3 regions of the Phenylobacterium sp. LjRoot97 genome follow, and region 1 is predicted to be linked to each of the others. Evidence: predicted binding sites of a transcription regulator. Region 1 holds the regulator's gene; each other region holds the start of a gene.

Evidence for each region. The regulator LexA, encoded in region 1, represses DNA repair genes until DNA is damaged. The targets are predictions, from matches to a motif close to ATGTTCNCNANNTGTTCT.
Region 2: ACSQ2H_RS22040 (YifB family Mg chelatase-like AAA ATPase) is a predicted target of LexA. The motif match lies at 5,480-5,497, and genes of this name have one in related genera.
Region 3: uvrA (excinuclease ABC subunit UvrA) is a predicted target of LexA. The motif match lies at 3,817-3,834, and genes of this name have one in related genera.

Annotation. Positions count from the first base shown of each region.
Region 1 covers NZ_CAXUTH020000001.1:2,022,688-2,032,903, reverse strand. Annotated here, with positions in the region: gene tpiA (triose-phosphate isomerase) at 1-650, opposite strand, end outside; gene ACSQ2H_RS10180 (peptidyl-prolyl cis-trans isomerase) at 786-2,717, shown strand; gene trpE (anthranilate synthase component I) at 2,714-4,246, shown strand; gene ACSQ2H_RS10170 (hypothetical protein) at 4,243-4,443, opposite strand; gene ACSQ2H_RS10165 (anthranilate synthase component II) at 4,521-5,111, shown strand; gene trpD (anthranilate phosphoribosyltransferase) at 5,115-6,128, shown strand; gene trpC (indole-3-glycerol phosphate synthase TrpC) at 6,125-6,913, shown strand; gene lexA (transcriptional repressor LexA) at 7,046-7,741, shown strand; gene ACSQ2H_RS10145 (ComEC/Rec2 family competence protein) at 7,748-9,790, opposite strand; gene gltX (glutamate--tRNA ligase) at 9,912-10,216, shown strand, end outside.
Region 2 covers NZ_CAXUTH020000001.1:4,425,351-4,435,566, reverse strand. Annotated here, with positions in the region: partial or broken gene ACSQ2H_RS22070 (response regulator transcription factor) at 14-202, shown strand; gene ACSQ2H_RS22065 (hypothetical protein) at 327-719, shown strand; gene ACSQ2H_RS22060 (hypothetical protein) at 914-1,264, shown strand; gene ACSQ2H_RS22055 (hypothetical protein) at 1,376-1,801, shown strand; gene ACSQ2H_RS22050 (universal stress protein) at 1,779-2,207, opposite strand; gene ACSQ2H_RS22045 (MFS transporter) at 2,263-3,771, opposite strand; gene ACSQ2H_RS22040 (YifB family Mg chelatase-like AAA ATPase) at 3,884-5,407, opposite strand; gene gshB (glutathione synthase) at 5,540-6,487, opposite strand; gene ACSQ2H_RS22030 (transglutaminase family protein) at 6,567-7,382, opposite strand; gene ACSQ2H_RS22025 (YraN family protein) at 7,394-7,762, opposite strand; gene rsmI (16S rRNA (cytidine(1402)-2'-O)-methyltransferase) at 7,759-8,625, opposite strand; gene hemW (radical SAM family heme chaperone HemW) at 8,652-9,791, opposite strand; gene rdgB (RdgB/HAM1 family non-canonical purine NTP pyrophosphatase) at 9,788-10,216, opposite strand, start outside.
Region 3 covers NZ_CAXUTH020000001.1:2,588,245-2,598,460, reverse strand. Annotated here, with positions in the region: gene ACSQ2H_RS12910 (glutathione S-transferase family protein) at 1-157, opposite strand, end outside; gene ACSQ2H_RS12905 (methylated-DNA--[protein]-cysteine S-methyltransferase) at 296-841, shown strand; gene uvrA (excinuclease ABC subunit UvrA) at 838-3,735, opposite strand; gene ACSQ2H_RS12895 (hypothetical protein) at 3,982-4,188, shown strand; gene ACSQ2H_RS12890 (hypothetical protein) at 4,185-4,406, shown strand; gene ACSQ2H_RS12885 (N-acyl-D-amino-acid deacylase family protein) at 4,394-6,049, shown strand; gene ACSQ2H_RS12880 (MotA/TolQ/ExbB proton channel family protein) at 6,131-6,586, shown strand; gene ACSQ2H_RS12875 (BlaI/MecI/CopY family transcriptional regulator) at 6,586-6,951, shown strand; gene ACSQ2H_RS12870 (enoyl-CoA hydratase/isomerase family protein) at 6,952-7,755, opposite strand; gene ACSQ2H_RS12865 (dipeptidase) at 7,819-9,036, opposite strand; gene ACSQ2H_RS12860 (2OG-Fe(II) oxygenase) at 9,133-9,861, opposite strand; gene ada (bifunctional DNA-binding transcriptional regulator/O6-methylguanine-DNA methyltransferase Ada) at 9,858-10,216, opposite strand, start outside.

The DNA.
Region 1 (10,216 bases):
GCTGCGTTCGAGGGCTTCACCGAGCCGCCGTAGAGAATGGCCACGCTCTTGCCGTGCTCGCCGAAGGTCTCGACCAGGGTCGCGCGGATCGCGACGTGGACCTCCTCGATCTGCGGGGTGGTCGGCGTCAGGCCGGTGCCGATCGCCCAGACCGGCTCATAGGCGACGCAGAAGCCCTTGCCGGCCAGCTCGGCCGGCAGCGATCCCCTCACCTGCCCGGTCACGATGCTCAACGCATCGCCCGCCTCGCGTTCGGCCAGGGTCTCGCCGACGCAGACGATCGGCTCCAGGCCCGCGCGCAGGGCCGCGCTCACCTTGGCGGCGACTACGTCGTCGGTCTCGCCGTAGCCGGCGCGACGCTCGGAGTGACCGAGGATCACCAGGCTGGCGCCCGCATCGACCAGCATTTCCGCCGCGACGTCGCCCGTGAAGGCGCCCGCCGCTTCGGCGCGGCAGTCCTGGCCGCCGACCAGCACCTTGCCGCCTTCCAGCGCCGCGGCCGCCCGCGCGACCAGCGTCGCAGGCGGACAAATCGCCACGCGCGCCTTGCTGTTTTCGATCCCGGCGGCGACCGCCTGGGCCTCGGCCAGCGACGCGGCGACCCCGTTCATCTTCCAGTTGCCGGCGATCAAAGGGGTCGGAGAAGTCATGTCTTGCCTCGCATTTCGTGGGTCGCAGGGCCGTTAAGCTATGCAGCTTCTTCTGTCACGTGCTTGCGGGGGGGAAGCGGCCTCCACTATACCCGCCGTTCCACATTCGCGCCGAAGGGGCTCCGGTAGGGTCAAATGCTGTCCGCCACCCGACAATTCGCCAAATCCTGGGTCGCCGCCGTGCTGATCGGCCTGCTGGTCGTCAGCTTCGCGATCTTCGGCGTCAACGACGCCTTCCAGGGCAATTACACCAACGATGTCGTGAAGGCCGGCTCTCGGCACGTCTCCGGCAATGACTTCCGCCGCGAGTTCGACAACTTCCGCAAGGGAGCCGAGGAGCAGACCAAGCGCCCGATCACCATCGAGGAAGCGGTCGAGGCCGGCCTCGACCGGCGGCTGATGGACGAGATCGCCACCCGCGAGTCGTTCGGCGAAATGCTGCGCAAGATCGGGATCCACCCGTCCGACCGGCTGATGGAATCGGAGCTGCGCAAGATCCCCGCGTTCTTCGACCAGGTGTCCGGCGCCTTCGACAAGGCGCTCTACCAGCAGCGCCTGAACGAGAACGGCCTGACCCCGGCCCGCTTCGAGACCCTGCTGCGCGACCAGATCGCTGAATCCCACACCGCCGCCGCAATGGTGAACGGCCTGCGCGTGCCGCGGGCCTACGGCGCGCTGACCGCCATCTACGAGATGGAAGCCCGCGACGTCGGCTACTTCATGATCGACCCGCGCAGCGTCGCGCAGCCGGCCCAGCCGACCGACGCCCAACTGCAGGCCTTCATGAAGGAAAACGCCGACCGCATGACCCTGCCGGAATTCCGGGTCCTGACCGTCGTGGCCTTCACCCCGGCCCAGGTCGGAGAGGTCAAGGTCGACCCGGCCGAGGTCCAGAAGCGCTTCGACTTCCGCAAGGACACGCTGTCGCGCCCCGAGACCCGCACCCTCATCCAGATCCCGGCCAAGGACGCCGCCGCCGCCCAGGCGATCGCCGCGCGCCTGACCAAGGGCGAGGATCCCGCCGCCATCGCCAAGTCGACCGGCGTCGAAGCCATTACCTATGCCGACAAGCCGCAGTCGGCGGTCGCCGACAAGCGCGTCGGCGCGGCCGCCTTCGCCCTGAAGGACGGCCAGGTCTCGGTGATCCAGGGCGACCTGGGCATGGCCGTGGTCAAAGTGGCCAAGGTCACCCCCGGCCAGGTCGTGACCATCGATCAGGTTCGCCCGCAGATCGAGGCCGAGGTCCGCAAGGACGCCGCGGCCGAGAAGGTCTACGCGCTCAGCCAGGCCTATGAGGACGCCCGCGCCGACGGCGCCAATCTGGTGGAGGCCGCCAAGAAGGCCGGCGTGCCGACCTTCACCATCGGTCCGGTGACCCAGCAGGGCCAGGGCCAGCAGGGCCAGCCGGTCGCCGGCGTGACCCCGAAGATGCTCGAGCTCGCCTACAGCCTGCCGGCCGGCGGCGAGAGCGAGGTCCAGGACGCCGGCGAAGGCCAGTACTTCGCCGTCCGCGTCGAGCGGGTCATCCCCAAGGCGCTGCCGCCGCTGGCCGAGGTCAAGCCGCAGCTCACCCGCTTCTGGATGATGCGCGAGCTGGTCAAGAACATGCAGACGCGCGCCGACGAACTGGCCGCCCGCGTGCGCAAGGGCGAGAGCCTGGACGCCGTCGCCGCCTCGGCCGGCGCCAAGGTGGTCAACGTGACCAACCTCGACCGTCAGAACGCGGCCCAGAACACCGCTCTGTCGCGCGACGCGCTCGGCAAGGCGTTCGCTGGCAAGCAGGGCGACGTCTTCACCGCCGAGGGCACGCAGTTCGGCCTGATCGTCGGCAAGCTGACGGCGATCCGCGCCCCGAGCGGCCCGACCCTGGCCCGGATCACCGAGGACGTCCGTCCGCAGCTGACCATGGCGCTGTTCCGCGACCTGGGCGCCGACGCCCGCAAGGCGGCCCGCGCCGAGGTGAAGGCCAAGGTCTATCCGGACAAGGCGCGCGCGGCCCTGGGCCTGGCGCCGATCGAAACGCCAAAGGCCGCTGAACCGGCGGCCAAGACGGAGAAGGCGAAGTGACGATCGATCCTGCGTTTGCGGACTTTGAGACCAAGTACTCTCAGGGCGCGCCGCAGGTCGTTTGGACCCGGCTCATCGACGATCTGGAAACGCCGGTCTCGGCCTATCTGAAGATCGCCCACGGTCGGCCCTATGCCTTCCTGTTCGAGTCGGTCGAGGGCGGCGCGCATCGCGGCCGCTACTCGGTCATCGCCATGAAGCCCGACCTCGTCTGGAGGTGCCGCGGCGACCAGGCCGAGATCGCCGTCGGCCCGGACATCGCCGCCGGCCGCTTCCAGACCCAGGCGGGCGGCGCGCTGGATTCGCTGCGTGATCTCGTCGCCCGCTCGCGGCTGGACCTGCCCGAAGGCCTGCCGCCGATGTCGGCCGGCGTGTTCGGGGCCATCGGCTACGACATGATCCGGCTGGTCGAGCGGCTGCCGAACATCAATCCCGATCCGCTGGACCTGCCCGACGGCCTGATGATCCGCCCCTCGATGGTCGCGATCTTCGACGCCATCGCCCAGGAGATCATCCTGGTCACCACGGTCCGTCCGTCGGAAATCACCGCCAAGGCCGCCTACGACGATGCCAAGGCCCGGCTGGCCGAGGTCGCCTCGGACCTCAAGGGCGCCGCTCCGCCGCTGACCGGCGCGGCCCAGCCCGAGCCCGACCGCTTCACCACGCCGGTGAGCCGCGAGGACTATCACCGCATCGTCGCCCGGGCGAAGGACTACATCCTGGCCGGCGACATCTTCCAGGTCGTGCCCAGCCACCGGCTGCGCTCGCCCTTCGCGCACGACCCGTTCGCGCTCTATCGCTCGCTGCGGCGCATGAACCCCTCGCCGTTCCTGTTCTACCTGAACTTCGGCGACTTCCAGCTGGCTGGCTCCAGCCCGGAAATCCTGGTGCGGCTGCGCGACGGCAAGATCACCATCCGCCCGATCGCCGGCACCCGCCCGCGCGGCGCGACGCCCGAGGAAGACCGCGCCCTCGAGGCCGAGCTGATCGCCGACCCCAAGGAGCGCGCCGAGCACCTGATGCTGCTCGACCTCGGCCGCAACGACGTCGGCCGCGTGGCGATGCTGAAGTCGCAGGGCGCCAACGAGCCGCCGCAAGTCGCGCGCGGACCGCGGGTGCGGGTCACCGACTCGTTCTTCGTCGAGCGCTACAGCCACGTCATGCACCTGGTCTCCAACGTCGAGGGCGACGCCCCCGAGGGCCTGGACCCGATCGACGTGGTCATGGCCGCCCTGCCCGCCGGCACCCTGTCGGGCGCGCCGAAGGTGCGGGCGATGGAGATCATCGACGAGCTGGAGCTGGAAAAGCGCGGCATCGCCTATGCCGGCGCGGTCGGCTACTTCGGCGCCGACGGCTCGGTCGACACCTGCATCGTGCTGCGCACGGCCTGCTTCAAGGACGGCCAGATGTACGTCCAGGCCGGCGGCGGCGTGGTCGTCGACTCCGATCCCGACGCCGAGTACGACGAGACCCTGCACAAGGCCCGCGCCCTGCGCCGCGCCGCCGAGGAGTCCTGGCGCTTCGTCTAATCCGCGCGGTCGACCACGTGGGTGGTCGTCACGGGCGGGGCGGTGATCATGGCCGCGGCGAGCGCCAGCGCCGCCACGGCCGCGAACGCCGCCGCGCCCAGGGCCGGCCAGGCCCGCTCGCGCTGGACCGGGGCCCGCAGCAAGCTGCGCGCATAGGCCATCTGGTCCGGGTCGAGGGCGGAATCGGCAGGCGTCATGGACACAGCATCCCGCCAACCTGCGGCCCAGGCAATCGGGGCTTGGCGTTGGGGCGGGCCGAGCCTAGAGAACCCTTATGATCTTGGTGATCGATAACTACGACAGCTTCACCTACAACCTCGTTCACTATCTGAACGAGCTGGGGGCTGAGACGCTCGTCTACCGCAACGACGCGCTGAGCGTCGACGAGGCCCTGGGCCTGAAGCCGCAAGGCGTGCTGCTCTCGCCCGGCCCCTGCACCCCCAACGAGGCGGGCATCTGCCTGGACCTGCTGGCCGCCGCGCCCGACGACCTGCCGATCCTGGGCGTCTGCCTCGGCCACCAGTCGATCGGCCAGGCCTACGGCGGCCAGGTGGTGCGCGCCAAGGCGATCATGCACGGCAAGACCAGCCAGATCGAGCACACCGGCAAGGGGCTCTTCGCGGGCCTGCCGAACCCGGTCACCGCGACCCGCTATCACAGTCTGTCGGTCGAGCCCTCGACCATGCCGGACGTGCTGGAGGTGACCGCCTGGACCGAAGACGGCGAGGTCATGGGCTTCCAGCACAAGACCAGGCCGGTGCACGGCGTGCAGTTCCACCCCGAATCCATCGCCACCGAAGGCGGCCACGCCATGCTGGCCAACTTCCTCAAGCTCGCGGGCGTCCCGCCCCTGGTCGACGCCTAAGACATGTCAGACGCCTTCAAGCCGCTCCTGGGCCGCCTCGCGGATGGTGGGACCCTGACCGAAGACGACGCCGGCGAGTTCTTCGCCGCCTGCCTGCGCGGCGAGCCGACGCCGGCCCAGGTCGCCGCGGCCGTCACCGCCATGCGCATGCGCGGCGAGACGACCGGCGAGATCACCGCCTGCGCCCGCGCCATGCGCAAGGCCGCCGTCACCCTGGACCATCCGTTCCAGGTGATGGACGTCTGCGGGACCGGCGGCGACGGCCTGCACACCCTGAACGTCTCCACGGCCGTCGCCTTCGTCTGCGCCGGCGGCGGGCTGAAGATCGCCAAGCACGGCAACCGCGCGGTCTCCTCGCGTTCCGGCGCCGCTGACGTGCTGACCGAGCTGGGCGTCAACCTGGCCGCCAGCGCCGAACAGCAGCTGCGCGCGCTGGACGAGGCCAATGTCGCGTTCTTCTTCGCGCCGGCCCACCACAGCGCCATGCGCCACGTGGCCCCGATCCGCACCGACCTCGGCTTCCGCACCATCTTCAACCTGCTCGGCCCGCTGACCAATCCGGCCAACGCCCAGCGCCAGGTGATGGGCGTCTTCGCCGACCGCTGGGTCGAGCCCCTGGCCCGCGTGCTCGGCGCGCTCGGCGCTGAACGGGCCTGGGTCGTGCACGGCGGCGGTCTCGACGAGATGACCACCACGGGCGAAACCAGCGTCGCCGAATATCGCGACGGCCAGGTGCGCCTGTTCACGATCACCCCGGAAGCCGTCGGCCTGCCGCGCTCGGCTCTGGCCGACCTCACCGGCGGCGCGCCGGCCCACAACGCCGTCGCCCTGCGCGAACTGCTGGACGGCGCCCAGGGCGCCTACCGCAACATCGTGCTGCTGAACGCCGCCGCCGCCTTCCTGGTCGGCGAACAGGTCGAGACGCTGCGCGAAGGCGTCGAACTGGCCGGGCGGATCATCGACGACGGCCGCGCCAAGGCCGCTCTGGACAAGCTGGTCGAGGTGACCGCGGCATGAGCGACATCCTCGACAAGATCGCCGCCTACAAGCGCGAGGAAGTCGCCGAGCGGAAGGCCCAGCGGACCCTGGCCGACCTCGAAGCCGCCGCCCAGGCCGCCTCCGCGCCGCGCGGCTTCCGCGCCGCGCTCGAACGCGCCCATGCGCCCGGCAAGTTGGCGCTGATCGCCGAGATCAAGAAGGCTTCGCCGTCCAAGGGCCTGATCCGCGAGGACTTCGATCCGCCGCTCCTCGCCAAGGCCTACGAGGCCGGCGGCGCGGCCTGTCTCTCGGTGCTGACCGACGGGCCCAGCTTCCAGGGCGCCGACGCGTTCCTGACCGCTGCGCGCGACGCCGTCGCCCTGCCAGCCCTGCGCAAGGAATTCCTGGTCGATCCGTGGCAGGTCGCCGAGGCCCGCGCCCTGGGCGCCGACGCGATCCTGGTGATCATGGCCATGGTCGACGACGCCCTCGCCGCCGACCTCATGTCGGAAGCCGCCCGCCTGGGCATGGACGCGCTGGTCGAGGTCCACGACGAGGACGAGATTATCCGTGCCGGCAAGCTCGGCGCGACCCTGGTCGGCGTGAACAACCGCAATCTGCGCACCTTCGAGACCGACCTGGCCATCACCGAGCGCTTGGCCGACGCCACGCCAGGCAACGCCCTGCTGGTCACCGAGAGCGGCATCTTCACGCCGCTGGACGTCACCCGCCTGGAACGCTGCGGCGCGCGCGCGATGCTGGTCGGCGAAAGCCTCATGCGGCAGGCCGACGTCACCGCCGCCACTCGCGCCCTGCTCGGCTGAGTCGGGCCCCGGGCCCTTCAAGCGACCGAAAAAGCCTAGCTTTTCAAAGGCTCCACGGTAACTTGACATTAACCCAGAACACCTAGAGAACATTCGTGACGTTAGCGCTTTGTTCTCAAGGGCTCGACAGCCATGCTCACCCGTAAGCAACACGAACTTCTCATGTTTATCCATGAGCGGATCAAGGAAACCGGGGTCTCGCCGTCCTTCGACGAGATGAAGGAGGCGCTGGACCTGGCCTCCAAGTCAGGCATTCACCGGCTGATCACGGCGCTTGAGGAGCGCGGCTTCCTGCGCCGCCTGCCGCACCGGGCCCGGGCGCTCGAAGTCGTCAAGCTGCCGCAGCAGGCGACCACGGCCGCCCCGCCCAAGGGCCGCGCGCCGTTCAAGCCGCAACTGGTCGAAGGCGCCGGCGACGCCCCGGTCATGCCGATCGCCAACGACACCCGCGAGCTGCCGATCCTGGGCCGCATCGCCGCCGGCACGCCGATCGAGGCGATCCAGCAGGAGCGCGACCGGATCCCGGTTCCGGAGACCATCCTCGGTGCGGGCGAGCACTTCGTGCTCGAGATCGCCGGCGACTCGATGATCAACGCCGGCATCCTCGACGGCGACTACGTGGTGATCCGCAAGACCGACACCGCCAATTCCGGCGACATCGTCGTCGCCCTGGTCATGGGCGAGGAAGCGACGTTGAAGCGCCTGCGCAAGAAGGGCGCGTCGATCGCCCTGGAAGCCTCGAACCCGGCCTACGAGACCCGCATCTTCGGTCCCGACCAAGTGCAGGTGCAGGGCCGCCTCGTCGGCCTGATCCGCCGCTACCACTGACGAGCGTCAGCGGCTCCAGGGCCGCTGACCGCGCAGATCCTGCGCCCAGACGATCCGCCAGCCATCGGCCGTCCGATAGAGTTCGGCCGAGCCGCCACGTTGGAAGTCGGCTTCGGTGAGAGTGAGCGCCTTCGGACAGGGCGCCGCCTGACCGCGGATTACGACGATCTCCGCCCACTGGCAGAACAACGGCAGCTTCTTTTCGATCGTCGAGGCCCGGCGAGTAAAGATCGCGGCGATGCGAGCATCCTGGCTCGACTGCAGCGGCGCGCAGGACCAGCGGTCGCAGTCATATCCTCCATCGCGGGCGTCAGCGTCCGCCACCGTCAGGCCCCGCCGGCGCGACCAGAGTTCGGCTGCGAACAGCTTGGCGTCCGGGCGCAGAAGCACCGCCTCATCGCCGCGCCTGACGGCGACCGCCGAGCCATCAGCGGAGATCCACGCGTCGGGCGCGGGCGGTCGCGGACAGAGCCATACGGCCAGCGCCAGCGGCAGTCCCAGCCAGCGCAGCGGCCCCTTCCACAAACATAGCCACAGCACCCCGACGAACGCCGCCGGCAGGGTCCAGGCCGGCGCGCTCGCGAAGATCCGCTGGCTGCCGGGCATCGCCGCCACCCAAGAGGCGATCATGTTCATGGTGTCGATGGCCAGGCCGGCCGCCGCCAGCGGGAGGCCGCCCAATCCCAAGGGCGCGAGCACAGCCCCGATCGCCAGGGCCGGCATCATCAGGAACGAGGTGATCGGCGCGGTCAGCAGGTTGGCGACCAGGCCAAAGGTCGAGACCCGGTTGAAGTGCTGCATGGCGAACGGCCCGGTCGCCAATCCCGCCACGAAGCTCGCGCCGATGCTGGCGGCGGTCCAGACGCCGAGCGCCTGCGCCACGCGGATCGGCCAAGGCGTGTTGATCTCGCTCGGCGGCCTTGGCCAGGCCTCGGCGAGCGCGACGAGGGCGGCGGTCGCGGCGAACGACATCTGAAAGCCGGGGGCGGCCACCGCCTCCGGCTGCAGCGCCAGGATCACCAGGGCTGCGATCGCCAGGGTGTGCAAGCTGATCGCCCGCCGATCGACGAGAATCGCCAGGAACGCCGCTCCGGCCGTGATCGCGGCCCGTTCGGCCGGCGCCGGAGCGCCGGAAATCACCAGGTAGAGCGTGACAGTGGACAGACCGGCGGCCGCGGCGACCTTCTTGGACGAGACGCGCAACGCGGCCCACGGCCAAGCCGCGATTCCCAGACGCACCGCCGCGAAGGTGAAGCCGCCGACGATGGCCATGTGCAGGCCGGAGATCGAGATGATGTGCGCCAGGCCCGATGCGCGCAGGTCCTCGACCTGCTCCTTTGGAATAAAGGCCTCGTGGCCGCTGATCATCGCCGCCGCCAGCCCGCCGCTCTCGACGCCCATCTCCTCGACGATCCGCTGGGCCAGCGCCCAGCGGAGCGCGTTGACCTTCATCTCCAGGGCGAGTCGCCACGGCGGCGGCGCGGCCCGGATCGACTGGACCGGCGTCAGCGCAAATCCGACTCCGCCGACGCCGTCGAAGAACGCATCGCGGGCGAAGTCGTAGGACCCAGGGCTGGCGGGCGGCGGCGGCGCGTTGACCATGCCCTTCAGCGAGATCGCCGAACCCGGCGCCGGCAGAACGTCATCGTCGCGCAGGGTCACCCGAATCCGGATCGGCGTGGCGTCTGGCGCAAGGCCGCTGATCCTGATCGGGGCGATGAGCAGCCGCGGCCCGCCCTGCCCCGGGCTCGCCACGTCGACGACGAATCCCTCGATCAGCCGCACGCCGCCCCCAGCTGGCGCGATCGGTGCCCGAACCGCTTGGGTGCGAAGCTTGGCCGCGGCGAAACCGCCCAGCGCGAACGCCGTCAACACGAGCAGCACGACCGCCGGCCGAGCAAGGCTCAGGCGCGACACCGCCGCCAAGATCATCGCGGCCGCAGCCAGCAGCCCATAGGCCGTCAGCGCCAGCGGTTCGCCCGGGAGCGCGAGATAGATTGCGGCCCCCGCGCCGAACGCGACAGGCGTCCAGAGACTGATCGGTTGCACGGAGGCTTGATCGACAAACCATGCTGCGATGCGGCGGAGGCTAGGACGTGGCGAAAAGGGCGTGTTAAGAGGCGCCGCGCGCACTTCAGGCGCGCCTGCTGCAGACATAGCTTCAATCTCGATGTCCGACCGTCCCGTCGTCACCCGGATCGCCCCCTCCCCAACCGGCTCAATGCACATTGGCACGGCCCGGACGGCGCTTTTCAACTGGCTTTATGCAAAGCACACCGGCGGCCAGTTCCTGCTGCGCATCGAGGACACCGACCGCGAGCGTTCGACCGACGCGGCCGTGAAGGTCATTTTCGACGGCCTCGACTGGCTGGGCCTGAAGCCCGACGCCGAGCCGGTGTTCCAGTTCGCCCGCGCCGATCGCCACCGCGAAGTCGTGGCCGAGATGCTCGCCAGCGGCGGGGCCTACCGCTGCTA
Region 2 (10,216 bases), 2.4 Mb from region 1:
ACGTATTCGTCCTATGCGCGCACCGCCTGAGACCGTCCTGGATCCAGTCGAACTTCTCACCCCGAGAGAGCGCGATTGCCTGCGTCTGGTCGATCGGCACCTGAGCTCCAAGCAGATCGCCCGTGAGCTGGGCATGTCGAAAGCCTCGGTCGACACCTACTGCGACCGCGCCCGCCGCAAGCTGGGGGTCGGCGACCGCTACGCCGCCGCCCGCGCCCTGGCCGACCACGAAATCGCTGTCCCGATCGGATCGGGACACGACGCAATCAGGACAGACGCCGACGCCGTCTCATGGGCTGATGAAGCCCAGCAAGGAGACAGGGCTGATGGGCGACTGGTTGCGAGAACTGGCGGACGCCAGGGGGACGGTGGTGGATCTGCACCCCAACCGCGAGACGATGAACCGCCGCGCCGCGGTGGGCCGCGCGATGCGGGTGCGGGACGAGGTGGCGGCGTTCGAGCGCCGCTGGCCGGCGCCGCCGAGCCACGAGGCGAACGTCCCCAGCTTCACCTGGAGCCAACTGGAACGACAGCTCGCGGATTTGGCGGATTCGCCGATGAAGGCGGCCATGGCGCGGGACCTGGTGTCTGGTTTGCGCAAGACGTCGCAGTTCAAGCCGCCGGAAATGGTGCTGCGGGAAATCCTCTGCACCAGCTGGGCGCTGCTGGACGAGGACTTCCAGCCGGACATGGGCTCGGACTATCCGCCGCAAGACTAAGCCCGCTCACGCGGCTGGGGCTGGTGGGGCTCATCGCGATCGTCGCCGCCTTGGCTTTCGGGGCGTTGCTGGCGGGCCTCCACGCGCTCCAGAGCCTGATTTAATCCTATTTCCAAACAGGGCCTTAGCCCTGTTCCCCGACAACTGAACACGCAGAAGGCGCCGGCGTTCGGCCGCGCGCCAGGAGACCCCTCATGCTCAAGCAACGTCGTATGATCGCCGATCAAGTCGCGGCGAGTTTGTTCGAAGCTGAAGCCGCCATCGACGCCGCCCTGGCGAAGACCGCCGGCTTGGCGGGTGTGATGCCGAGCCTGCGCACCGACGCCGGCCTGTCGGCCCTGGTCGGCCAGGGCGCCGTGGAACGCGCCAGCGAGGCGATCGCTCTGCTGGCCCAGGCCCGCCGCGCGATCTGCGAGACCCACAAGGAGCTCGACGTCGCCAAGACCCAGATCGGCCTGGGCGCGGTGATGTACGGCGGCATGGAGAAGCCGCCGGAAGCCTCGGCCCGGACGCGCCACATCATGCAGGTGGCTCCGGCCGCCTAAAGGCGACAGCGGCGCCCGGCGGGTCCAAGACCCACTCCGGGTTTTCCGGAAGTTGCATCCTGCGGCGTAAGCCTCAGTATCGGGGCCCTCAGCCTTGAGGGCCCCTTTTTCGTGCTCAGCTCCCTGCCCGAACAGATCTGGGCCGTCGCCATGTTGGCCGTCTCGACCTACGCCTGGTGGCGCGGCGGCTGGGTCGAGCGGGTGGTGGCGGTGACCAACGTCATGGCCTGGCTGGCCACGATCGCCCTGCAGAACCGCACCAACTGGGTCGATCCGCAGTGGAGCGTGTTCGCGGTCGACGTCGCGTTCCTGGGCGTGCTGCTGGGGCTGGTGGTGCGCTCGCAGCGGACCTGGATCCTGCCGGCCGCGGCGTTCCAGCTGCTGCTGGTGATCACCCACGCGGCGATCATCATCGACGAAGGCGTCCGGGCCCGCGCCTACATCACCGCGCTGATCCTCTGGAGCTACCTGGTGCTGATATCGCTGGCGGTGGGCGCGCACCTGCGCTGGCGGCTCAGCGCGCCACCAGCACGCTGATCCCGGACTCGCGGACGATGCGCTCGGCGTTGGAGCCGAGCAGCCGCGAGACGGCGCTGGGCTGGTGGGCCCCGACGATGATCAGGTCGGCGCCGACCGCCTTGGCCTCGGCCAGGACCTCGCCGGCCACCGACCCGACCCGGACCTTGATCGACACCGGCCATTTCGTGCCCGACAGGGTGTCCGCCCACCTCAGCAGCTCGGCTTCGTGCAGCGCCTGTTCGTCGGCCTCGAAGGTCTTGGGCAGGTAGGCGTTGTAGCGCGAGGCGCGCGGGGTGCGGACGTTGACCAGGGTGATGCGGGCGTCGGCGGCTTCGGCGATCGCGCGCGCGCGGCCGAGCTCGCGTTCGGCGTTGGTCGGATCTTCGATGTCGATGGTGACCAGGATGTGCGAGTAGCCGGGCATTGGAACCCTCCCCTTGCTGCGAAGCTAAGACGCGTGAAGCGTCGCTGTGGTTGCATCATGCGGGCGCCTGCCGACGCTTGCGATGGCGGTCGAGGGCGCGCTGGCGCCATTGCGCCCGGCTTTGCAGCAAGAGATGCCATGGGGAGGCGACGACCGCCTCCGCGGCGGCCTCGCCGCGCGGCCGGCGACGCTCCTGCAGCATGGCGGCGAGCATGCTGCGGCGGTCGAGCTCGCCCTCCTCGCGCACCAGGGTCATGCGGTGCAGGGCGTAGACGCCGAGCAGGGCCGAGATCAGGAAGTAGAAGTCCCAGTGATGGATGGCGAACTGCATGGCGCCGTCGTAGTGCGGGCCTTCCCATTGCAGGGCCAGCGCCAGGGCGCGCTGGGCGAAGGCGTCGGCGGTGAGCCCGCCGAGCACCGAGGCGGTGCCGGCGGCCGCGGCCGAGACCAGGGCGTTGGCGGCCAGGAACGAGGCGGCCGTGCCGGGCGGCGAGAGCTTCTGGGCGATGGCGCCCGAGGCCAGCGAGACGCCGGAGGAGGCGACGCCCATCACCAGGGCCAGCATGACCAGGTAGATGCTGACGAGCAGCCGGGACTCGATCTGCGAGGCGACCACCAGGGCGGCGACGCCGCCGACGAACAGCGGGGCGGCGACATTGAGCACCGACTTGTTGCTGAAGCGGTCGGCCAGCGCGCCCCAGCGGCGCAGCGACAGCATGTTGGCGAACTGGCTGACCAGGTTGACCACCATCACGAAGGTCATGCTGAAGCCGAGCTGGCTGAGCATGAACACCGTGAGGAACGGCTGGGCGAGGTTCACGGCGAACTGCCAGCTGGCCAGGAAGGCGATCAGCCGGCGGTAGTTGGGATGGCGAAACGGCTCGCGAAGCAGCGGCAGCAGGCGGGCGGGCTCCGGCGGGGGCGGCGGCATCGGCGGCTCGGGCGCGCGCGACAGGCCCCAGGCGCTGGCCAGCTGGGCGAAGAAGGCGAGCACGAACAGGCCGGCGAACACCGCCGGGCGGGCGTCCGCGCCCTCGGGCACGCGGTCGAGGAGCCAGGCGGCCAGCAGTCCGGCGACCACGCCGACGGCCGATCCTAGGCTGGAGCGGCGGCCGTTGAAGCGGCCGCGCTGGTCGTCGGCGACCGCGTCGCGCACCCAGGCGTTCCAGGCGCAGCCGCCGATCGCCCCGGCCCCGGTGTAGAGCGCCACCGCCAGCACCAGCCCGGTGCGCGCGGCCGAGCCCTGCGACGCGAAGGCCAGCGCCGCCAGCGTCGCAGGCGCGATCGCCGAGACCAGCGAGGCGACGACCGCGATCGATCGCCGCCGCCGCACGCGCTCGATGAGAATGACGCCGGGGCCCTGCAGCAGCTGCGACCAGAAGCCGACGGCGGCCAGCACGCCGATCAGCGCGTTGCTGGCGCCCATGCTGAGGGCGAAGGCGGTGAGCAGGACGCCACGCATCATCACGTCGCAGGTGGTCGAGAACGCCACCTCGAAGGTCAGCACCTTGGCGGCGCGGGCGCGCTGGGCGTCGTCGAAGGCGGCTTGACGGCTCAGGTGCATGCCCAGGATCCATCCCGGCGCGGGGAGCGGCCGGGCGTGGCCGAGTATCGGTCAGGCGCCGGGGCGCGCCATCCGTGACATTGCGGAGGCCTGGGGCGCGGACGCCGGGGCGTCAGGCGCGGACGAGATCGCCCGGCTGGCCGGCGCGGCGATAGATCAGCGCCTCGGCGATATGGGCGCGGCGCACGGAACCTGCGCCGTCCAGGTCGGCGATGGTGCGGGCCAGGCGCAGGGTGCGGGTCCAGCCGCGGGCGGTCAGGCCGCCGGCCTCCGCGGCCTTGGCCAGCAGGGCGCGGGCGTCGGGGGCGAGGTCGGCGATCTTCTCGAGGAAGTCGCCTTCGGCGCGGGCGTTGAGCGGCGCGCCCTCGGCCCCGGCGCGGTCGGCCTGCAGGGCGCGGGCCTGGGCGACGCGGGCGGCGGCCTCGGCGGTGCCCTCGGCCGGCGACGGCAGGGCGAGGTCGGCGGCGCTGACCGGCGGCACATCGACCTGCAGGTCGATGCGGTCCATGAACGGGCCGGAGACCTTCATCTGGTAGTCGGTCTGGCAGCGCGGCGCGCGCCCGCAGGCGCCGCGGCCGGCCCCGCCCAGGCCGCACTTGCAGGGGTTCTGGGCGGCGACCAGCTGGAAGCGGGCCGGATAGCGGACGTGGGCGTTGGCGCGGGCGACGACGACCTCGCCGGTCTCCAGCGGCTGGCGCAGGCTGTCGAGCGCCTGGGCCGAGAACTCCGGCAGTTCGTCGAGGAACAGCACGCCGTTGTGGGCCAGCGACACCTCGCCGGGCTTGACCCGCAGGCCGCCGCCGGTGAGCGCGGCCATGCTGGCCGAGTGGTGCGGGGTGCGGAACGGCCGGGCGCGGGTCAGCTCGCCCTTGGCGATCAGGCCGGCCACCGAATGGACCATCGAGGTCTCCAGCAGCTCGGCCGGCGACAGCGGCGGCAGCAGGCCCGGCAGCCGCGCCGCCATCATCGACTTGCCCGAGCCGGGCGGGCCGCAGAACAGCAGGTTGTGGCCGCCGGCCGCGGCGATCTCCAGCGCGCGCTTGGCGTTCTCCTGGCCCTTGACGTCGCGCAGGTCGCGGACCCGCTCGCCGTCGAGCATCGCGCCGGGCCTGGGCGGGGCGAGGATCTGGGTCCCGCGGAAGTGATTGACGACGGCCACCAGCGACGGGGCGGCCAGTACGCGGGTCTCGCCGGCCCAGGCCGCCTCCGGCCCGGAGGCTTCCGGGCAGATCAGGCCGAGCCCGAGGCCGCCGGCGGCCACGGCGGCCGGCAAGGCCCCGGCGACGGCGACGATGCGGCCGTCGAGCGAGAGCTCGCCGATCGCCGCCCACTCGGTCAGGGCGTCGGGCGGCAGCACGCCCATCGAAGCCATCACCGCCAGGGCGATCGGCAGGTCGTAGTGGCTGCCCTCCTTGGGCAGGTCGGCGGGGGCCAGATTGACGATGATCCGGCGGCTGGGCATGGCCAGGCCGAGACCGGCGAAGGCGGCGCGGACCCGCTCGCGGCTTTCGGCGACGGCCTTGTCGCCGAGGCCGACCAGCATGAACTTGACCTCGCCGGTGGTCAGCTGGACCTCGACGTCGACGCGGCGGGCCTCGACGCCTTGAAAGGCTACAGTGACGACACGGGAAGCCATGCCAACCCCTAGAAATGGCTCAACTTATCCACAATCCCAGCACGCCGTGCGGGCCGGATCAAGAACAAAAGTCGAACCTATAGGGAAGATGAGACGATTCCGCGACTTATGCGTGTCTCTTGGAGTTGCAACCTAAGCCGTTGTGCGTGCGGCTTCAATAGCGTCCCAAAGAATCGCCGTCGCATTGACGCCCGTGAACCGCTCGAGCGCCCGCGCGCCGGTCGGCGAGGTGACGTTGATTTCGGTCAGGTAGTCGCCGATCACGTCGATACCTACGAACATTAGGCCGCGGCGCTTCAGCTCCGGGCCGATGATCTCGCAGAGCTCGCGGTCGCGGGCCGTCAGCTCGACTGCTTCGGCGCGGCCGCCGACCGCGAGGTTCGAGCGGATCTGGCCCGCGTCGGGCACGCGGTTGATCGCCCCGACCGGCGCGCCGTCGACCAGCAGGATGCGCTTGTCGCCCTTGCTGACCGCGGGGATGAACTTCTGGGCGATGACCGGCTCGCGGCCGATCATCCGGTGCAGGTCGAGCATGGCGTCGAGGTTGGGATCGTCGGCCAGCAGCCGCGCCACGCCCGAGCCGCCGCCGCCGTAGAGCGGCTTGAGCACGATGTCGCCGTGCCGGGCGCGGAACGCATAGATCGCCTCGACGTCCGAGGTGATCAGGGTTGGCGGCTGCACGCCGGGGAAGCCGGTGACGAACAGCTTTTCGGGGGCGTTGCGCACCTCGGTCGGATTGTTCACCACCAGGGTCTTGGGGTGGATCACGTCGAGGAAGTGGGTCGAGGTGATGTAGGCCATGTCGAACGGCGGGTCCTGGCGCAGCAGGACGACGTCGAAGTCCGACAGCTCGACCAGTTCCCAGTCGCCGAACTTGGCGTGGTCGCCCTTGACGTCCTGGACGGTCACCGGACGGCCGCGGGCGAACACCCGACCCTCTTCCAGCAGCAGCCGCTCGGGCGTGTAGACGAACAGCGAATGGCCGCGGGCCTGGGCCGTCAGCATCATCAGGAAGGTCGTATCGCCTTCGATCTTGATGGCCTCGAGCGGGTCCATCTGGACGGCGACCTTCAACGACATGGGTAGCTCCTAAACGGCCAAGGCGTCTGAGATAGGCCGGGCGGCGGCGGCGCGCCACCCAGAAGCGCTGCAACGCCTGTCAGTTCAGCCGCAGGCGGACGCGTTCGCGCTGGGCGCGGGCGGCCAGGGCCGCGCCGCCGTCGAGCGTGCTGGCGTGGGCCAGGGCCTCGAGCGCGCCGGCCAGGGCGCCCTGGCCCTCGCGGGCGGCGGCGACGTCGAGCCAAGGGCGGTGGTCGAGCGGGTCGAGCAGGGCGCGGCGCAGGGCGGCGCGCTCGGCGCGGCCGAAGTCGCCGGCCGCGGTGGCGCGGGCGAAGACGTTGTTCTGCAGCCGGATCAGCACTGCGCGGTCGCTGGCCGGCGCCATCAGCCGGTCGAGCCGGTCGGCGACGTTGGGGGTCAGGCCCGCGTGCAGCGCGCGGCGGGTCAGCTCGGAGGGCAGCACCACGCGGCCCTCGCTGAACGGGTCGAGCGCCAGCGGTCCCTCGACGGTCTCGATGCGCAGCAGGAAGTGGCCGGGGAAGTCGACGCCCTGGACCGACAGCCCGCACCTGCGCGCCACGTGCAGGTAGAAGACGCCCAGCGCCACGGGCAGGCCGCGGCGGCGCTCGGCCACCGCAACCACGCAGGCGTTGTCGGGATGGTCGTAGGTCAGGAGGTCGCCGGTCAGGCCGAGATCGCCGGCCAGGGTTTCGGCCAGGGCCTCTTCCGGGCTTTCGGAGCGCAGGCGCGCGGACAGCCGCTCGACGCCCAGCTTGGCCAGGTCGAGCGCCGGCCGCGGATCGCGGGCGGGGTCCTCGTGCACGGCGCAGGCGACCGCGGCGTCGAGCAGCGGGAAGCTCTCGTCCGGCGCCTGGCCAGCCTCGCGCAGTACGTTTTCGGCGTCCTCTTGGGTCATCGCGATCGGAGTTATGCGCCCTTCCAGGCGTCGGGACTGTGAACAGGCAGCCGTCCGGGCGCCAGGGCGATCAAATCGAGCCGAACGGCCATGTTTTGCAAGCTCGGCCGACGTGCGGCGATTGCGCGCCCCGCCCGCCGCAGGCGCTCGCGCTGGGTTTCGGTGACCGCTTCCAGCGCCGCTTCGAGGGTGGTGCGCTGCTTGACCTCGACCACCGCCAGCACCTGGCCGCGCTGGGCCAGCAGGTCGATTTCCCCTTGTGGCGTGCGCAACCGGAAGCCGAGGATGCGGTAGCCCTTGGCCATCAGCCAGAGCGCGGCCAAGGCCTCGGCCCGGCGACCCGCGACGCGGGCGGCGGCTCCGCGGGCCTGCCGGTTCACTTCTGCTTGAGCTCCATGGCCCGCCGGTAGAGATCGCGGCGCGGCAGGCCGAGCGCCTTGGCGACCTCGGCGGCCGCGTCGGCGGGTTTCAGTCGGGTCAGGGCGTCGGCCAGGGCGGTGTCGGCGTCGGCGGCGGTGGCGGCCTCTTCACGGCCCGGGCCGACCAGGATCACCAGCTCGCCCTTCGGGAAGTCCATCTTCGGGTCGGCGGCCAGCACGTCGAGCGGCGCGCGGGTCACGGTCTCGTAGAGCTTGGTCAGTTCGCGGCCGACGGCAGCCTCGCGCGGGCCGAACACGGCGGCCATGTCGGCGAGGCTGGAGGCGAGGCGCGAGCCGCCCTCGAAGAACACCAGGGTGGCGCGAATGCCGGCCAGCTCCTCGAAGAACGCCTTGCGCGCGGCGCTCTTGGGCGGCGGGAAGCCGGCGAACAGGAAGCGGTCGGTGGGCAGGCCGGCGACCGCCAGCCCGGCCAGCAGCGCCGAGGCGCCCGGGATCGGATAGACGGCCGAGCCCTGGGCTAGCGCCTCGCGCACCAGCCGGAAGCCGGGGTCGGAGACCAGCGGGGTGCCGGCGTCGGAGATCTGGGCGATGCGGCCGCCCTGCGCGAGCAGGGCCAGGGCCTTGGGGCCGCTGCGCTCGGCCGAGTGTTCGTCGTAGCGCTCGACCTTCTTGGAGAGGCCGTAGGCGCTGAGCAGCTTGGCGGCGACGCGGGTGTCCTCGGCCAGGACCAGGTCGCAGCCGGCCAGCACGTCGAGCGCCCGCAGGGTGATGTCGCGCAGGTTCCCGATCGGGGTGGCGACCACATAGAGCCCGGGATCTAGCGGGGCTTCGGAGAGGGCCGGCGGGGGAGGATGACGCGACATGGGGGCAAGGCTTCGCCGGTTATCGCTCAGGTCGCAAGCCTGGAGGTGACATGGTCGAGCAGCAGTCGGCCGGCGGGCGTGGCGCGCAGGCGCTTGCGATCCGGGGCGATGAGGCCGGCGGCGACGAGGTCCGTGACCTTCGCATGGTCGGGCGTCAGCCCCAGAGCGGCGACGTCGGCGAAGGGCAGGCCCTCGGTGATCCGCAGACCGGCCAGCAGCCGTTCCTCGGCCGCCTCGACCGGGGACAGCGTTTCGCGCGCGGCGACGTCGCCGGCCAGGGCGGCGGCGATGTAGTCGGCGGGCCTGGCGTGGGCGAAGGTGGCGGTGCGCGCGCCGTCCAGGGTCAGGCGGCCATGGGCGCCGGGGCCCGCCCCGACATAGTCCTGGCCGGTCCAGTAGACGAGGTTGTGGCGCGAGCGGGCGGCCTCGCCCCGGGCGTGGTTGGAGACCTCGTAGGCGTCGAAGCCGGCGGCCTCGAGCACGGCCTGGGTGGTCTCGTAGAGCTGGGCGGCGGTCTCGTCGCCGGGCGGGACCAGGGTTCCGCGGCGCACGGCGCGGTCGAAGGCGGTGCCGGCCTCGATGGTCAGCTGGTAGGGCGAGACGTGCTCGGCCCCGAGGTCGAGGACCGCGTGCAGTTCGTCGCGCCAGGCCAGCGGCGTCTGGCCGGGGCGGGCGTAGATCAGGTCGACCGAGAGCCGCGGGAAGGTGGCGGCGGCGACCTGCGCGGCGCGGCGGGCCTCGGCGGCGTCGTGGTTGCGGCCGAGCAGGGCGAGGCTGGCGTCGTCCAGCGCCTGCAGCCCGAGCGACAGGCGATCGACCCCGGCGGCGGCGAAGGCGGCGAAGCGGTCGGTCTCGGCGTCGGTGGGATTGGCCTCCAGGGTCACCTCGACCGCGGCGGCCGGCGTCCAGAGCCGGCGGGCCAGCGCGATCAGCTCGCCGGCCGCGGCCGGGTCCATCAGCGAGGGGGTGCCGCCGCCGAAGAAGATCGAGACCAGCCGGCGATCGCCGGTCAGGGCGCGCTGAGCCTCCAGGTCGGCGGCGATGGCGCGGACCAGGGCGGCCTGCTCGTCGCTGCGGCCGCGGTCGCGGTAGACGTTGAAGTCGCAGTAGGGGCAGATCTTCGCGCAGTAGGGCCAGTGGACGTAGAGGCCCAGGTCGGCGGTCAAAGCAGCGCGGCCTTCAGCTTGGCGAAGGCCAGAGCGCGGTGGCTGATCTGGTCCTTGGCGTCCGGGTCCATCTCGCCGAAGGTGATGTCGGCCCCCTGCGCGACGAAGATCGGGTCGTAGCCGTGGCCGCGGTCGCCGCGGCCGGGGAACACCAGGGTCCCGTCGACACGGCCCTCGACCACCACCGCCGGGCCGCCCGGCCAGGCGACGGCCAGGGCGCAGGTGAACCAGGCCGAAAAGTCGTCGGCGCCTTCCTCCTCGAGCCGTTGCTCGACCTTCTTCATCGCCCCGACGAAGTCCTTTTCCGGACCGCCCCAGCGGGCCGAGTAGATGCCGGGCGCGCCGCCCAGGGCGGCCACCGACAGGCCGCTGTCGTCGGCCAGGGCGATCAGGCCGCTGGCCTCGGCCGCGGCGCGGGCCTTGAG
Region 3 (10,216 bases), 570 kb from region 1:
ACTGGCCCATCGAGTTCTTGGCCCGGAAGTCTGCAGACTTGTGCTCGCGCTTCATCATGTTGACCGGCGTCTCGGGCAGGTCAACGCCCTTCTCGGCCAGGAAGATGCGCACGCGGCGGGGGTTCGGCGCCGGCATCGGCGCGCCGTAAAGTTTCATTGGGTCGCTCCCTAATCGCTAAAATATGGGAGCGAGGCTATTTCGAACGCGCGTTTGAATGCAAGCCTCATCGAACCCCGTGACGTGAGAGTCCGAAAGCCGCGAGCGACGGGGAGGGCCCGGTGCTAGGATCGACCCATGAGTGATGGCTTCGCCCTGTTCGACACCGCCATCGGCGTCTGCGGCGCGGCCTGGAACGCCCGCGGCCTCACGGGCGTGATGCTGCCGCTGAGCGAAGGCGGCGATCCCCGCGCGCGCATGGCCCGCCGCCATCCGGAAGCGGAGGAGCGCGAGCCGCCGCCCGCTGTGGCCGAGGCCATCGCCGGGATGCAGGCGCTGCTGCGGGGGGAAAAACGCGATCTGCTGGAAGTGGGGCTCGACGACGGGGCGATCGCGCCGCTGGCGGCGCAGGTCTACGCCATCGCCCGAGCGATCCCGCCGGGCCAGACCCTTACCTACGGGGACATTGCGCGCCGACTGGGCGACGTCAGCCTGTCGCGCGCCGTAGGCCAGGCGCTGGGCGCCAACCCCTGGCCGATCGTGGTGCCATGCCACCGCATCCTGGCGGCCGGAGGCCGCAAGGGCGGCTTCTCGGCTCCCGGCGGCGCCGACACCAAGCTGCGCATGCTGGAGATCGAGGGCGCGCTGGCCCCCGACACCCTGCCGCTGTTCGGCGGTCGTTAGGCCCGCAGCTTCGCCCGCCGCTCGTTGCGGCGCTTGTCGTGCTTTTCGAGGATCTCGGCCAGGTAGCGCCCGGTCCAGCTCTTGGGGCTGGCCGCGACCTGCTCGGGGCTGCCCTGGGCGACGATCTCGCCGCCGCCGTCGCCGCCCTCGGGGCCGAAGTCGACGATCCAGTCAGCAGTCTTCACGACGTCGAGGTTATGCTCGATGACGACCATGGTGTTGCCCTGGTCGGCCAACTCGTGCAGCACCTCGAGCAGCTTCTTGACGTCCTCGAAGTGCAGGCCGGTCGTCGGCTCGTCGAGGATGTAGAGCGTCTTGCCGGTCGCCCGCCGCGACAGCTCCTTGCTGAGCTTCACCCGCTGGGCCTCGCCGCCCGACAGCGTCGTCGCCGACTGCCCGACCTGGACGTAGCCCAGGCCGACGCGCTTCAGCGTCTCCATCTTGTCGCGCACGGTCGGCACAGCCTTGAAGAAGTCGGCCGCCTCTTCGACGGTCATGTCCAGGACGTCGGAGATCGACTTGCCCTTGAACAGCACCTCGAGCGTTTCGCGGTTGTAGCGCTTGCCGTGGCAGACGTCGCAGGTGACGTAGACGTCGGGCAGGAAGTGCATCTCGATCTTGATCAGCCCGTCGCCCTGGCAGGCCTCGCAGCGGCCGCCCTTGACGTTGAAGCTGAACCGGCCAGGGCCGTAGCCGCGGGCCTTGGACTCCGGCAGGCCGGCGAACCAGTCGCGGATCGGCTGGAAGGCGCCGGTGTAGGTCGCCGGGTTCGAACGCGGCGTGCGCCCGATCGGCGACTGGTCGATGTCGATGACCTTGTCGAAGTTCTCCAGCCCCTCGATCTTGTCGTGCGGGGCCGGGGCGTCCGAGGCGTTGTGCAGCCGCCGGGCCGCGGCCTTGTAGAGCGTCTCGATCGTGAAGGTCGACTTGCCGCCGCCGGACACGCCGGTAATGCAGGTGAAGGTCCCGACCGGGATCTCCGCCGTCACGTTCTTCAGGTTGTTGCCGGTGGCCCCGACGACGCGCAGCACCTTCTTCTTCGAGATCGGCCGGCGGTCCTCCGGGATCTCGATCTCGCGGACGCCCGACAGGTACTGGCCGGTGATGCTGCTGGGATTGTCCATCACCTGCTGGGGCGTGCCTTCGGCCACGATCTCGCCGCCATGGACGCCGGCGGCCGGGCCCATGTCGATGACGTAGTCGGCGGTCATGATCGCCTCTTCGTCATGCTCGACCACCAAGACCGAGTTGCCGAGGTCGCGCAGGCCCTTCAGGCTCTCCAGCAGCCGGGTGTTGTCGCGCTGGTGCAGGCCGATCGACGGCTCGTCCAGCACGTACAGCACGCCGGTCAGGCCCGAGCCGATCTGGCTGGCCAGCCGGATGCGCTGGCTCTCGCCGCCCGACAGCGTGCCCGAGGCGCGGCTCATGTTGAGGTAGTCGAGCCCGACATTGACCAGGAACCGCAGGCGGTCGTTGATCTCCTTCAGGATCCGCCGGGCGATCTCCATCTGCTTTTCGGTCAGATGGTTCTCGAGGTCGGTGAACCATTCGCCGGCGTGGCGGATCGACAGGCGGCTGACCTCGCCGATGTGCTTGCCGTCGATCTTCACGGCCAGCGCTTCGGGCTTCAGGCGGTAGCCGTTGCAGGCCTCGCAGGGGGTCTCGGACTGATAGCGGCCGAGTTCCTCGCGCACCCAGGACGAATCCGTCTCGCGCCAGCGGCGCTCCAGGTTTGGCAGCACGCCCTCGAAGGTCTTGTTGACCTCGTACTTACGGGCGTTGTCGTCATAGACGAACTTGATCTTCTCGCTGCCCGATCCGTACAGCACCACGGTCTTGGCGCCCTCGGGCAGCTTCCACCACGGCATGTCCATCGAAAACCCGTAGTGCGCGGCCAGCGCCTGCAGGGTCTGGGTGTAGAGCGGCGAAGGCCCCTTGGCCCAGGGCGCGATCGCGCCCTTGTGCAGGGTCTTGTCCTTGTCGGGCGTGATCAGGTCCGGGTCGAAGGCCAGCTTGGCCCCCAGGCCGTCGCAGACGGGGCAGGCGCCATAGGGGTTGTTGAACGAGAACAGCCGCGGCTCGATCTCGCTGATCGTGAAGCCCGAGACCGGGCAGGCGAACTTCTCGGAGAAGATCAGCCGCTTGGGTTCGCTCTCGCCCTCGGCCGTGTCGGCCCACTCGGCGGTGGCGATGCCGTCGGCCAGCCGCAGCGCGGTCTCCAGGCTGTCGGCGTAGCGCGTCTCCATCCCGCCCTTGGTGACCAGGCGGTCCACGACCACGTCGATGTCGTGCTTGAACTTCTTGTCGAGCGCCGGGGCGTCCTCGATCGGATAGAACTCGCCGTCGATCTTCAGCCGCTGGAAGCCGGCCTTCTGCCACTCGGCGATTTCCTTGCGGTACTCGCCCTTGCGGCCGCGCACCACGGGGGCCAGCAGGTAGATCCGCTCGCCGTCGGGCAGGGCGGTCAGTTTGTCGACCATCTGGCTGACGGTCTGGCTCTCGATCGGCAGGCCGGTGGCCGGCGAGTACGGGATCCCGACCCGCGCCCACAGCAGGCGCATGTAGTCGTGGATCTCGGTCACCGTGCCGACGGTCGAGCGCGGATTGCGGCTGGTGGTCTTCTGCTCGATCGAGATCGCCGGGGAGAGACCTTCGATCAGGTCCACGTCCGGCTTGCTCATCAGTTCGAGGAACTGACGCGCATAGGCCGAGAGGCTCTCGACATAGCGGCGCTGGCCCTCGGCGTAGATCGTATCGAACGCCAGCGAGCTCTTGCCCGAGCCTGAGAGCCCGGTCAGCACGACGAGTTCGCCGCGCGGAATGTCGACGCTGACGTCTTTCAGATTGTGCTCGCGGGCGCCGCGGACACGGATGAAGTTGAGCTGTTCGGCCATGTTTTTCCGGAAAACGCTTGCAGCCGCTGATGCCCTCAGCGGCTCCCGTCCAATGTAGTTCCGAGACTCACCGATAACACGGGAACGTTAGGGGAACAAACCCGCTGCGGCGATATCACCGGCAGGTTCTAGCGCGCGGACCGCACAAACCTGTCACCAGTCTTGTCAGCAGGGCCATGATTTCCGCTCGACTTACGCGGCGGAGGGCCGAGCACGCTTTCGTCCAAAGAACGACGGAGGATGCCCATGGAACTCACCAGACAGCGGCGCTTCGTGACCCCGATGGCGGGCGAGAGCGTGCAGGACCTCGCCGCCAGGGCGCTGCCTGACGAGCCGCTGGACAGCGCCGTCGACCAGATCCGCAGTTGGAACCTCCACATCTTCGCCATGCGCAAGCCGGCCGGTCTGATCCTCGGCAGCGACGTGGTGTTCGTGGAGCCGCCGCGGCGATGAGCGCCGAGGCCGTGATCGCCGGAGCGGAGATCGCCGCCGGGCATGACGGCTCGGCCGAACTGGTCTTGCGCCTGCGCTATCCGAACGGCGGCGAGGGCGTGCTGGTGTTGGAGGCCGAGAAAGGCCTGGAGCTGATGGCCGCCTGCGGGGCGGCGCACCTGGATGAGCTGGCCGGGCATTCCTGGCGCAAGCTGCTGGAGGAAACATGTTCGACGTGATCGTGCGTAACGGGCTCGTGGTCGACGGGTCCGGCGACAAGGCCTTCAAGGGCGACGTGGCGGTGAAGGACGGCCTGATCGCCGCGGTCGGCGAGGTGTCCGGTCCGGCCCGGCGCGAGATCGACGCCGGCGGGCGGGTCATCGCCCCGGGCTTCATCGATCCGCACACTCACTTCGATGTCCAGCTGCTGTGGGACGGCGCGGCGCGCCCAGCTCTGGAGCACGGAGTCACCTGCATCGTGCCGGGCAACTGCTCACTGTCGCTGGCGCCGCTGAAGGCCGCCGACCGCCCCAAGGTCGTGGGGATGTTCCAGCAGATCGAGGAGATGCCGCCCGAAGCCTTCACCCAGGCCTTCGACTGGAGCTGGGAGGACTTCGCCGGCTATCGCGACGCCATCGCCCGCAACTTGTCGATCAATGTCGCGCCGCTGGTCGGCCACAGCGTCATCCGCCTGTGGGTGATGGGCGAGGCGGCCCAGCAGCGCACGGCGACGGCTGAAGAGACCGCCGCCATGCAGGCGGTCCTGCGCGAGTGCCTGCAGGCCGGCGCCGTCGGCCTCTCGACCAGCTTCGTCGATCTCGACGAGCACGGCCGGCCGGTGCCCAGCCGCTTCGCCGACTTCGCCGAACTGGACGCGCTGTCGGCGGTGCTCGGCGAGTTCGGCCGCATGCTCCAGTGCGTGCCGGAATTCTACGACGTCGACATCACCATCGCCCGCATCGACCAGCTGTCCGAGCTGTCGCTCAAGCACGCCATTCCGACCACCTTCTCGCCGGTGTTCGACAACACCTCGACCCCGGACAACGCCCCGCGGATCCTGGCCCGGGTCGAGGAACAGTTCGCCCGCGGCGCGCGGGTCTGGCCGCAGATGCAGACCCGGCCGATCGACATCAGCTTCTCGCTGCTGCGGCCCAGCCTGTTCTTCGCGCGGCTGCCGCGCTGGGTGCGGGTGCTGCGCCAGCCGCTGGAGGCGCGGCTCCACTCGCTGACCGATCCCGAGACGGTGGCCAAGATGGTCGAGGACCTCGGCCCCGACGGCGGCCAGCGGATGATGGGCGGTCTGATCGTCCGCGGCGGCGACGCCGCGCCGGCGGAGATGGTCGGCCGCACCCTGGGCGAGATCGCCGCCGAACGCGGCCAGGTCCCGGCCCAGGCGCTGATCGACATCTCGCTGGCCCACGGCCTGGATGTAGCGTTTCTGGCGGCCGACATGGGCCACGAGGCCACCGACCGCATCGGCCCGATGCTGGCTCACCCGCTGGTCCACATCGGGGCCAGCGACGGCGGCGCCCACATCGCCTCGTTCTCGACCTATGGCGACACCGGCTATCTGTTCAGCGAGTTCGTCCGCAAGGGGCTGATGAGCCTGGAGCATGCGGTCCGCAAGATCACCGCCGAGACCGCCGACATCTGGGGCCTGAAGGGCCGCGGGCGGCTGACGCCGGGCCACGCCGCCGACATCGTGGTCTTCGACCCGCAGACCATCGACCGGGCTGAGGAGCGCCCGGTGTTCGACATGCCGGGCGAGGGGATGCGCTACGTCCGCGACGCCCGCGGCATCGACGCGGTGCTGGTCAACGGCGAGGTGGCCTATCTGGGCGGGGCCTACACCGAGGCGCGGTCGGGGGTGGTCTGCGTCTAGCCATCGGCGTGGCCCAGGCTTGACGAGTCGATTTACACGTGTAATCCAATTGCGAACTACAAACGTAATTTGGAGGAAGCGATGCAGACGACGGTCATTCCGCAGCCCGATCCCATGAACCCGGTCGTCGTGCCGGAGTTCGAGCGGCTGAACTTCGCCCAGGTGTTTCTCGACGCCTCGCGCCTGAACCAGGGCGTCATGCTGGTCCTGATGGTCATGGGCGTGGCGGCGGTCGCGCTGTGGGCGCTGGGGTTCGGCCGATCGCTGTCGGCGCAACCGAGCCGTTCGGTGGGCGGCCTGCGCTATCTGAAGGGCATGTGGGTCGGGGCGCTGCTGCTGGGCCTGTTCGGCGCGTCCTTCACCCTGGTCAGTGGCTTCATGGGCTTGGCCAACGTGCGGCCGACCCCGGCCATGGCCGTGCTGGCCCCGGGCTACGCCGAGGCGATGTTCCAGGTCATGCTGGGATTGGCGGCGTCGGCCCTGGCGGTCATCTGCCACCAGGACCTCGACGCGCGTCTGCGCCGGCTGGCGGCGTGATCGGCATCACCGAGGCCGAGCGCCAGGTGATGGAGGCGCTCTGGTCCGGCGGCCCGCTGACCCCCGACGAACTGGTCAAGGCCGTGGCCCCGGCCCAGGGCTGGGGCGAGGCGACGGTCAAGACGCTGGTCAATCGCCTGCTCAAGAAGGGCGCGATCGCCTCACGCAAGCAGGACGGCCGCACGCTCTACGCTCCGCTGGTGGCTCGCGACGAGTACGTGACCGCCGAGAGCCAAGGCCTGCTCGACCGCCTGTTCGGCGGCGAACTGGCCCCGATGGTCGCGCACTTCGCCCACCGCCAGGCGCTGTCGGACGAGGAGAAGGCTCGCCTACGCCGGCTGCTCGACGAGCTTGACCGCGAGTAGCTAGCCCTCGCGCCGCTCGTAGCGGGGCGGGCGCTTTTCCAGGAAGGCGGCGACGCCTTCGCCGAAGTCGCCGTCCAGGCTGGCGAGGATCTGGTTGCGGTCCTCCATGGCGATGGCCGCTTCCAGGCCCTGGGCGTCGATGGCGTGGTTCAGCGCCTCCTTGGTCAGGCGCAGGCCTAGCGGCGTGGCGTGCAGCATGTCGGCGGCGAAGCTCTGCGCCTCGGCCTGCATCGCCTCCGGCGCGACCACCCGGCTGACCAGGCCCAGCTGGTAGGCGCGCTCGGCGTCGATGAAGCGGCCGGTCAGCATGAACTCGGCCGCCACCGACGAGCCGACCATCCGCGGCAGGAAGTAGCTGACCCCGATGTCGCAGGCCGACAGCCCGATGCGGATGAAGGCGGCGTTCATGCGGGTCTTCGGGGTGGCGATCCGCACGTCGCTGGCCAGGGCCAGGGCGAAGCCGCCGCCGCTGGCCGCGCCGTCGACGCAGGCGATGATCGGCTGCGGGCAGCGGCGCATGGCGATGACGATCTCGCTGATCTGCCGCTGGCCGGTCAGGCTGGCGCCGACCGAGCGGCCGCCCGGCGCGGCGGTGTTGCGCTCCTTGAGGTCCAGCCCGGCGCAGAACGCCCCGCCGGCGCCGCACAGCACCACCACCCGCACGTCGCGCCGCCAATAGAGCCCGACGAAGAAGTCGCGCAGCTCCTCGACCAGCTTGCGGTTCAGGGCGTTCAGCCGCTCGGGCCGGTTCATGGTCGCCCAGACGACGTCGCCGTCCTGGCGCAGGTCGAGGTGTTCGTACATCGCAGGCCCTCCGAACTTTCGAAGGAGCCTGCGCCCGCCGCCGCCGCGTCAGGCAAGCGGCGGCTATTTGGCCTTGAGCTCGTCGGCCTGCTTCAGCACCCGCAGGGCGTTGCCGCCCCAGAAGCCGGCCAGCTCGTCCTTGGTCCAGCCCGCCGCGACCAGCCGCTCGGTGAGGGCCGGGAAGTAGGTGATGTCGTCGAAGCCCTCGATGCCGCCGCCGCCGTCGAAGTCGCCGGAGACGCCGATGTGGGCCTTTCCGGCGACCTGGGCCGCGTGCTGGATGTGCTTCATCAGGTCGTCCATGTTGGCGCGCGCGATCGGGTACTTGGCCTCGATGGCGTTGCGCGCGGCGCGATAGGCTTCGCGCTTGTCGGCCGGGATGTCGCGGACCGGGCCCCAGGTCTTGTTGAGCTCCGTCAGCGCCGCCCGGCGCTCCGGAATGTCCGGCATGTCCTTCATGTAGCCGGAGAAGGCGTTGATCTGGATGACGCCGCCCTTGGCGGCCAGCTTGCGCAGCAGGTCGTCGGGCGCGTTGCGCGGGTGGTTGTAGATCGCCTTGGCGCCCGAGTGCGACAGGATGATCGGCGCCTTCGACAGGTCCAGCATCTGGTCCAGCACCTGGTCGGAGGCGTGGCTGGCGTCGAGCAGCATGCCCAGGCGGTTGGCCTCGGCCACGAACTGCTTGCCCTCCGCCGACAGACCGCCGTGGATCGGGCCCTTGGGGTCGGTGGCGCTGTCGGCCAGGTCGTTGTTGGCGAAGTGGACGGGAGAGATCATCCGCACGCCCATGTCGTAGAAGGTCTTCATCAGCGTCAGGTCGCCAGCCACCGGCGAGCCGTTCTCCATGCTGATGTAGACGAAGCGCTTGCCGCTCTGGCTGATCGTCGCGGCCTCGTCGGCCTTGGTCGCCAGGGCGAAGATGTCGTGGTTCTTGGCGACCATCTCGTGGATCACCATGGTCCGCAGCAGGGCGTGGTCGCGCGCGGCGATGTTGCCCTCCTTGGTGTTGGCGCCCTGCGGGGTGAACACCACGAAGAAGCCGCCGTCGACGCCGCCCTCGACCATCCGCGGATAGTCGACCTGGCTGCCGTCCTCGACCTTGTTGCGGGCGCGGATATCGAAGCTGGGATTGGCCTCGTTGGCCGGCGTGTCGAAGTGGGTGTCCAGCACGATCAGGTTCTCGTGCAGGATCTTGGTCTCGGGCTTGACCTTGGGGGCCTGGGCCAGAACCGGCGAAGCGCTCGCGAGCAGGACCGCGAGCGGAAGACCAAACTTGAACACCAACGCCACTCCCCGAAACTTGAAGGCCCGAACCTTCAGCATTCCGGGGAGTCTGCGCAAGCCTCAGTTGCGGGCCCGCAGGCGAGCGCCTGATTTTCAGGCGGCGTCGTGAAAGATCACGCCCAGGGTGTGGCGCTGGCCGCTGCGCAGCTGGCTGACGCCGTGGCGCATGACGACCCGGTAGCTGCCGCGCGTTCCGCGCACCGGCCGGTGGTGGACCGCGAAGATCAGGCCGTCGCCCTGACACAGCGGCGCGACCTCGGCTCGCGACTGCATGCGCGGCCGCTGTTCGGTCAGCACGAACTCGCCGCCGGTGAAGTCGCGGCCCGGCTCCGACAGCAGCACGGCGAGCTGCAGCGGGAAGACGTGCTCGCCGTAGAGGTCCTGATGCAGGCAGTTGTAGTCGCCGGGCCCGTACTGCAGCAGCAGCGGCGTGGGCCGCTGTTGCCCCGCCTCGTGGCAACGCTGCAGGAACGCGGCGTGGTCGTCGGGGTAGCGCACCGCGATCCCCATCGTCTCGTTCCAGCGATTGGCGATCGGGACCAGGCGCGGATAGAGCCGGGTCCGCAAACCGCCGACCAGAGGGGGCAGGGGGTAGGCGAAGTACCGGTACTCGCCGCGCCCGAACCCGTGGCGGCTCATCACCACCCGGCTGCGAAAGCCGTCCTCGCGGCCATAGAGGCCGGCGATCGACGCGCACTCGTCCGGCGTCAGCAGGCCGGGCAACAGCGCCGAGCCCTGCGCGTCGAGGTCGCGCTCGACCTGGGGCCAGTCGAAGGACGCCAGGCGCCCTTCGCCGGTCGGGATGGAGGCCAGGGCGCTCACGCCGCGGCCTCGCGATCCAGCAGCGCGCGCTTGCGCTCGACGCCCCAGCGATAGCCCGACAGCGCCCCGTCGTTGCGCACCGCCCGGTGGCAGGGAATGGCCACCGCCAGGGCGTTGGCCGCGCAGGCCTGGGCTACAGCGCGGACCGCCGTGGGCTTGCCGATCTTCGCCGCGACGTCCGCATAGCTGGCGGTTTCGCCGGCCGGGATCTCGGCCAGCGCCTGCCAGACCCGCTGCTGGAACGCCGTGCCGCGCACGTCGAGCGGCAGGTCGAGGCCGAGCCGCGGTTGCTCGACGAAGCCGACGACCTGGGCGACCAGCGCCTCGAACGCCGCATCGCCGCCGATCAGCTCGG